DNA from 2 places in the Roseburia sp. AF25-13LB genome. Region 2 is predicted to be linked to the other one. Evidence: a T-box and tRNA genes for the amino acid it is inferred to sense, from the RefSeq annotation. Region 2 holds a T-box; the other holds one or more tRNA genes.
What was found. The T-box of region 2 lies ahead of DWY37_RS02375 (proline--tRNA ligase). A T-box ahead of a tRNA ligase gene usually reads a tRNA of that ligase, here a tRNA-Pro.

Region 1 (4,256 bases), on a different contig from region 2:
TTCTCCTAAACTCATAATTTCCATGACGCAAAGTTATAGAAATCATAACACAGTCTCATAGTTCCTGCAATATTCTTTCCTTTTTATCATGCTACCCCTTATTTCCCCCTATATTTCTGCATTATATCTCCATATATTTCATTTGTTTTTACAGTGCATTTCCATGTTTTTTCTTTGTTTTTGCACAATTTGTGTTTTTTCACAAATTTTTCACAATTTTATTAGCACTCACCTCTTGACAGTGCTAATAATTGGTGCTATAACGTAGTCAGAACAAAGGAGAGGAACAAAAAAAGAGTTCCTAAAACATCCCGGTTCCAAAGAAACAAGGTAAACAAGCATAAAATGATTTATTAAAAAAGGAGAGATGACTTATGTTGATGCCTAGTATTTTTGGAGAGAATTTATTTGATGACTTCTTTGAGGATTTTCCATGGATGGACGATAACATGGATATGAAAAAAACTGAGAAAAAACTTTACGGTCGTAGAGCCGCACGTCTGATGAAGACAGATATCAAGGAACAAGATAATGGTTATGAACTGGTCATTGATTTACCTGGATTTAAGAAAGACGAAGTAAGTGCTTCCTTAGAGAACGGTTACCTTACCATCAGCGCTGCCAAAGGTTTGGACGAGGAAGATAAAGATAAGAAATCCGGCAAGTACATCCGTAAGGAACGTTATTCCGGAGCCTGCAGCCGAAGCTTTTATGTCGGCGATGCCATTACTGAAGAGGATATCAAAGGCGAATTTAAACATGGTATCTTAAAACTCTTCGTTCCGAAGAAAGAAGCAAAACCTGCTGTGGAAGACCACAAGTACATTGCCATTGAAGGATAACAGAACTTTATATGGTATCTGATTCAGATTAAGAAAGGAAGCATGTTATTATGTCAGATAAAAATCCAAAACATCCATTAAAGAAGAAGAAAGTAAAAGCTAAAATTAATGTAGCCGACCATGAGGCTGTTGAGGAAGCCAGAGAAGCTCACAGAAACAAGAAACATTATTACTAATTACAATAGACTATTTCAGGAGGAATGACTTATGTTAGTACCAAGTATTTTTTCAAACAACTTTGTAGATGATATATTCGATGATGTATTTCCATTCGGAGCTTACAATGCTCCTGCAGCAGACAACCGTGCTGCCATGAACACTGACGTTAAGGAATTTGACGACAGATATGAACTGGAATTTGAACTTCCGGGCTTTAAGAAAGAAGATATCCAGGCTGAGCTGAAAGACGGATACCTCATCGTCAATGCCAAACACCAGGACAACAAGGACGAAAAAGGCAAAGATGGCAAATATATCCGTAAAGAACGTTACTATGGCTCTTACCAGCGTAGCTTCTATGTCGGAGATGGCGTTACTCAGGATGACATCAAAGGCGGTTTTGAAAATGGCATCCTGACTCTGACCGTTCCGAAGAAAGAAGCAAAACCTGCTGTGGAAGAAAGGAAATATATTTCTATTGAAGGATAATGAATATCATAACAACTTAAAGTTTAATTTATAAACTGGCAGCAGCAGACGGATTCGTATTTTCCATCTGTTGCTGCCAGCTTTTTATAATTAACTCTGCAATATTAATTCTTTTTCTCTGCTCCAGCTGTTACTTTATCGTCGATGCCCGCTGTCTGATATTCTTATTAAAATTAATCACATTGTGATTATATTCTTCATCCATCAGTTCAGAATGAATCATAAAATCTGCGGTCGCTTTATTATTGGCAATCGGAATGTCATAGACCTGGGCAATACGAAGCAATGCTTTTACATCCGGGTCATGAGGTGCTGCAGTAAGCGGGTCTGAAAAGAAAATAACGAAGTCTATTTTTCCCTCTACTATCTTGGCACCAATCTGCTGGTCTCCACCCAGCGGGCCACTATTATAGCCCTTAACCGGCAGTCCCGTCTGGTCTGTAATCATCTTTGCAGTTGTTCCTGTTCCACACAGAAAATGTTTCTTTAAAGTCTCTGCATTGTCTTTACACCACTGAATCAGTTCTGCCTTTTTCCCATCATGGGCAATCAATGCAATATTTTTCTGTTTTCCGATTGTCAAAGTAAGAAAATCCGGTTCCATACTCATATTGTGTCTTCTCCTTTATTGTATTATTTTCCAACCATTTCATTTATCAAGTGAAAATCAACTCCTGATAAACAATTGCAGCTCGCCAATCACGCTTATATGTTGACTTGCTTACGCTCATTATAACATGACAGGATGATTCCAGACAATGTTTGGGTAGAAATCTTCATATAAAAAACGAGTACACTTAACAGTCTACTCGTTTTTTTCGTCGATGCGACAGGATTTGAACCTGCGACCTCTGCGTCCCGAACGCAGCGCTCTACCAAGCTGAGCCACGCATCGTTATTTAATTCTTTCACACGCTCAACTATATTAGCATATATCGCATTTTTTGTCCAGTAATATTTTTATTTTCTTTTCTACTTAATCGTTTTATGTTATACTTAAGTCAATCATAAGAATGGCTTTTACAATGCCAAGTAACTTTTTTACCAGAGAAAGGCACATTATGGAGAACAACCAGAGACCAACCATTGCAATTATGTTAGGTGACACCCAGTCCAGCTACTCAGAAGACTTACTTCGGGGTTTCTATACCTGTGCCAGAGAAGAAGATGTCAATATTATTTTTCTGATGGGACCTCAGATGCCACAATATTGTAAAGATATTTTATCCTGCAGCTTTGACGGGGACTATAATTATCAGTTCGATACCATTTATGATTATGTACATTTCAGCAAGCCGGATGCACTGATCATCACTTATGGTTCCCTTTCTATTTTTAAAAGTAATCAGGTAAAAGCGGAATTTCTTTCCCATTACAAAGATATTCCATTTCTGATGTTAGAGGACACACCGGACGATCCGGACATCCCATATCTGATTGCTGACAACTACAACGGCATGCGGCAATGTATCGAACATCTTGTGAATGTCCATGGCTATCGTAAGATTGCTTTTGTAGCAGGACCAGCTAACAACAAAGACTCCAACGAACGGCTGAAAGCCTACCGAGATGTTATGGTGGAACATCAGCTTCCGGTCACGGATGATATGGTCGTCTATGGCAACTACTCAGAGCTTGTCACCGAGCAGGTGGAATATATCTTAGACCACAACCCGGGATTAGAGGCAATTGCTTTTGCAAATGATAATATGGCAAAGGCAGGATACCGCGTCTGTGCTGCAAGAGACCTTTTGGTGGGACATGACATTGCCATTACCGGTTTTGACGACATTGACCACGCAAAAACCATGGAGCCACCACTGACCAGTGTTTCCCACAGCAGCTTCCAGTTCAGCTACCAGGCATTACAGAATGCGCTTATGCTCTGTCAGGGAAAGAAGCCACAATCCTGCCGGATGTCAGCCATTTTTCACCAGAGGAGCTCCTGCGGCTGCCAGCTGCACACCGGCTTTACCACACTGCGTCATATCAGCATGGAGCAGCTGCACGATTTTATACACCAGCAGGTCGATGCTATGGCTGAGGAATTATTCTCTTCCATTTCATACGAAAAAGATCGTAATTACTATACCGAAGTTCTACATGCATATTTTGAAAATATATATGAAGAAATCTTTATCCGGAAGGGAACTGACTTCTCCAACGAGCCTCTGATTCGTTATCTGAGAAAGCTTACTGCATATCCCCATATTTCCGGAGAAATGCTCTTAGAGCAACTTACTTCATTACTCCGTACACTGATTAACTTCTCGGAGGAAGAACTGCTGCAGACACAGCTTTCCGGCATTTTATCCTTTACCCAGCAATACGTTCATTCTGCAGATGTCTTCCAGCTTGAAAAAGAAATCATGGATTCTAACCGGAAAGCCTGGTTTGTACCTTCCTTTACAAGAGATTTGATTAACTCCGGTGCCAATTTCAAAGAAACGATTACACATATCATGGAGCGGCTGCATCTGATGAATGTCAAAAGTTCCTTCTTTTTCTTCTTTGACAAACCGGTCATTCATCAGGAAAATGAGCTTGCAGAGTATCCGGATGAAATCTATCTGGCAGCATATTACCATGATGAAAAATCAGTCTACCATGAACCGGGCAAACGTCCAAAAGTAACGACTGCCAATGGATTTTCCAGTTTTCTTCCAAAGGAACACAGCCACTGCTATACATCATTTATCCTCTTTTCCGGGGATGAACAGTTCGGTCTGCTGCTTTGCGAAGTGGAACAGAAAGATATTTCCTTTA
Region 2 (4,256 bases):
CAGCCTCAACCTGATGCAGGCAGACAGCATTCCGGAAGATGCACAGGCACTTATTATCAATGGACCGACCTCTGATTTTTCATCCGATGATGCGTCAAAAGTAATTGATTATATCAATAAAGGTGGAAAACTTTTTGTAACGCTATCTTATACAGATGCTGATATGAGTAATTTTTATTCGGTTTTAAATGAGTTTGGCATTACTGCAGTAGATGGAATGGTGATGGAGAGCAATACCGGTTCTTATTATCAGGCACCATATTATCTTTTACCAAATGTAGAAAGCAGTGCGCTGACTTCCGGTGTGGATGGCTATGTATTTACACCGTATGCAGTAGGTCTTACCTATAATACCGATACCGAAAATGTAACCTATACACCTTTACTTACCACTTCGGATGCAGCGTACAGTAAGACAGATGCTACAAGCTCCTTAGAGCAGACGGAGGATGATATTGCAGGACCGTTTACCGTGGGATTAAAAGCAGAAAAAACGCTGGATGATGCAAGTGCTGATATATTGGTATATTCTTCCATGAGTATGTTTACGGATGATGCAGACAGTATGGTATCCGGAAATAATTTATCCGTATTTTCAAAATCCATTGCAAGCTATATTCCGGAAGACAGCGGTTCAGCAGTTGTGATTCCGGTCAAAGAATATGACAGCAGTACTCTGACCGTACCGGCTTCGGTTGTCATTGCATCAGCTGTAATCGGCATTGCAGTAATTCCGTTATTGCTTCTTGCAACAGGTATTGTAATCTGGATGAGAAGGAGAAAGAAGTAATGAAGAAACAGAAAAAACAGTTGATTGCTTTATGCATCCTGCTTCTTATCTGCATTGTGGCATGGGTTGGCCTGACGAAGTGGAATAAGAGCCAGGAACAGAAAAAACAGGAAGAGGAAGAATCTTCAAAAGTAACGGTGACAGATGTTAACACAGAAGATGTAAATGCATTTTCTTATCAATATAATAATGAGACACTGTCTTTTGTAAAAGAAGATGATACATGGTATTATGAGGCAGATAAAAGCATTGCATTAGACCAGGATGCCGTGGAAACATTGGTTACCACCGTAGCACAACTTACGGCAGAGCAGGAAATCAAGGATTATGAGGACTTATCAGAGTATGGTCTTGAAACGCCATCAAATACTATTACCCTGACGACAGGGGATGGAACAACAACACTTCTGATCGGAAATAAAAATGACATGCTGAGCCAGTATTATGTAAAGACGGATCAGTCTGACAGTATTTATCTGGCAGGAAGTGCAGTATATACCACTTATCAGAAAGGCATTGCGGATCTTACAGTAACGGAGAGTACTGAGGAATCGGCGACTGAACAGCCGGAAGAGACAGAAGAAGCTGATACTCTACAAGACGGGGATACGGAAAGCATAACCGAAATTGCGGAATAAAAGGATTGACAAGTAAAATATCCGTTGGTAAAATATATGAGAAAGTGTGGAAGAGAAATAGTAATCATTGGAAGCCTTCAGAGAGAAAACGGCAGGTGAGAGTTTTTGGCGGAAGATGATGAACCAGTCTTGGAGCTGCATATCCAAGCAGAAGTGAAGGTATGTCGGGTTCTCCCGTTACAGAGAGAAGGCATAAGAAGATGTGCCGGAGTGCAGGAGCAGTCCTGAATTTAGGTGGTACCACGGATGAAACATTCGCCCTAAGCTAAATCATAGCTTAGGGCTTTTATATTGCTTTAAGCAGATGAGTTGCAAGAATAGAAAAAGGAGATAAGAAAATGAAACTGGAAAAATTAGTTGGTGACCGGTTTAAAGAGAGACCGGCAGATTGTGTGATTGACAGTCATGCACTTATGGTAAAAGGTGGATACATCAAATATGTGGCAAATGGTATCTATTCTTCATTCCTGCCATTAAAGAGAATTACACGTAAGATTGAGCAGATTCTTCGTGAAGAGATGGACAAGGTAGACGGACAGGAAGTACAGTTCCCGGTTGTTATGCCTGCATCTATCTGGGAAGAATCCGGAAGATATGAAAGCATCGGAGACGAGCTGCTTCGTTTTACAGACAGAAACGGTGCAAAGATGGTACTTGGCATGACCCACGAAGAAGCAGCCGTGCAGCTGGTTCGTGAGTATGCACAGAGCTATACCAAATATCCTTTTATGATTTATCAGATTCAGACCAAATTCCGTGATGAAGCAAGACCTCGTGCCGGATTAATCCGTGTAAGAGAGTTTACCATGAAGGATGCATATTCCTTCCATACCAGCCAGGAAGATTTGGAGCAGTATTATCAGAGAGTACACAAGGCATATGAGCGTATTTTTGAAAGAGCCGGTATTCCGGAAGTGGTATCCGTTGCATCTGATTCCGGTATGATGGGCGGAAGCCTTTCCCATGAGTTCATGCTTCTTACTCCGATTGGAGAAGATTCCATTGTACTTTGTGATGATTGTGGATACAAAGCAAATATGGAAGCTGCAGAAAATATTTCTGATATTCCAAGAGCCGCAGAATCAGCAGAACTGGAAAAGGTTCATACACCAAATATCCATACAATTGAAGATATCTGTGAATTCTTTGGCGATAAGACAAACAACTCCTGTAAAGCAGTTGTTTATCAGAAAAATTCAGATGACAGCTATGTGGTTGTATTTATCCGTGGCGATCTGGAAATCAATGAGACCAAGCTTGTTAATTATCTTGGTGATCAGATTCATGCTGCTGTTATTACAGAAGAATGCGGATTAAATGCAGGCTATATCGGACCAGTTGGCTTACATATCAATGCACCTCATGTGGTTTTATATGATAAGTCTCTGGAAGGAAGAAATAACTTATCCTGCGGAGCAAATGAAGAGGAATACCACTTCAAAGGACTTGATATGGAGCGTGATGTAAAAGACGCAGAATATCATGATTTTGCTAAGGTATACGAAGGCGGAATCTGCCCGAAATGTGGTAAGAAGACCGTCCGTATTTCTAAAGGTATTGAAGTGGGAAATATCTTCCAGCTCGGAACCAAATATACCAAGTCCATGAAGATGACTTATGTAGATAAAGATGGTGAGAGACAGACTCCAATCATGGGCTGCTATGGAATCGGTGTCGGAAGACTTGCTGCTGCTGTATGTGAAGCCCATCATGATGAGTATGGCCCAATCTGGCCAAAGGAAATTGCTCCATGGCAGGTCCACCTTTGTGCAGTAAGACCGGACAATGAAGAAGTAAAGGCTTTTGCTGATGATTTATATGAGAAAATGCAGAATGCCGGTATTGAAGTTATCTATGATGACCGTACCGTAAGTGCCGGCGTTATGTTTGCAGATGCAGACCTTCTTGGGATTCCACTTCGTGTTATCGTAAGCCCTAGAAATATGAAGCAGGGAATCGTAGAAGTGACATCCCGTGATAAGACCTTAAAGGAACAAGTTCCGGTAGAAAACGTATTTGAAGAGATTCAGAAATACTTATAAGAAGAGATTAAAAATAGCATATTGTGAATGATATGAGAAGAACTCCTGCCGGTTGGAAAACAATCAGCAGAAGTTCTTTTTATGCGAGCAGCGAGAAAAATCGCATGCCTGCATGCAGATTTGGCAAGCACCGCGATAACTCGAGAAACTCGCAAAGCGTGTTTCTCGTAGTTAGTGCGTCTGTTTATTAATATAGCTTGTCTTAAATTTTGAATACATAATCTTCTGGCTGCGGTACAGTCCGTAATAGCCGGAGAGCATATAACTGAATGCAATCGCAAGAAGCAGGAACGGCATTGCAGCAAAGCCGAACATTTCAAAGCTGATCAGCAAAGAAGTAATCGGGCTGTTGGTGACACCACAGAAAATGGCGGCCATACCGATGGCGGCACATAAGGTTGGGGAGAAACCGGTTAACGTTCCAAAGAGACAGCCGAAGCTTGCACCGATAAAGAAAGTAGGAACAATTTCGCCACCTTTGAAGCCGGCACCAAGAGTCAGGGCAGTAAAAATAATTTTTAAAAGAAAAGCTTCCGGTGCCACTGTGCCGTCAAAGCATTTGGAAATAATATTAACGCCGGTTCCGTTGTAATCCTGATTACCTGCCAGAAGGGTGAGGAGAATAATGATGCAGCCGCCTGCCGCAGCACGAAGGTAAGGATTTTTGATAAATTTACGGTAAATGGTTTCACTGTAATGTAAGGAAATACAGAACAGGATACTGACCAATGCACATAAAACGGCAAGAATCGTTACGGTAACTGCAGAAGAAATTCCGAATTCCGG

Region 1: it encodes a tRNA-Pro, which carries the amino acid that the T-box ahead of DWY37_RS02375 (proline--tRNA ligase) is inferred to sense. The anticodon was not compared.

Annotation. Positions count from the first base shown of each region.
Region 1 is NZ_QUFO01000011.1:7,339-11,594, reverse strand. It holds gene DWY37_RS13295 (Hsp20/alpha crystallin family protein) at 375-842, shown strand; gene DWY37_RS16305 (hypothetical protein) at 893-1,018, shown strand; gene DWY37_RS13290 (Hsp20/alpha crystallin family protein) at 1,050-1,490, shown strand; gene DWY37_RS13285 (methylglyoxal synthase) at 1,621-2,094, opposite strand; tRNA gene DWY37_RS13280 (tRNA-Pro) at 2,312-2,385, opposite strand; gene DWY37_RS13275 (GGDEF domain-containing protein) at 2,552-4,256, shown strand, end outside.
Region 2 is NZ_QUFO01000001.1:480,674-484,929, reverse strand. It holds gene DWY37_RS02385 (Gldg family protein) at 1-790, shown strand, start outside; gene DWY37_RS02380 (DUF4340 domain-containing protein) at 790-1,428, shown strand; T-box leader at 1,467-1,694, shown strand; gene DWY37_RS02375 (proline--tRNA ligase) at 1,767-3,470, shown strand; gene DWY37_RS02370 (chloride channel protein) at 3,642-4,256, opposite strand, start outside.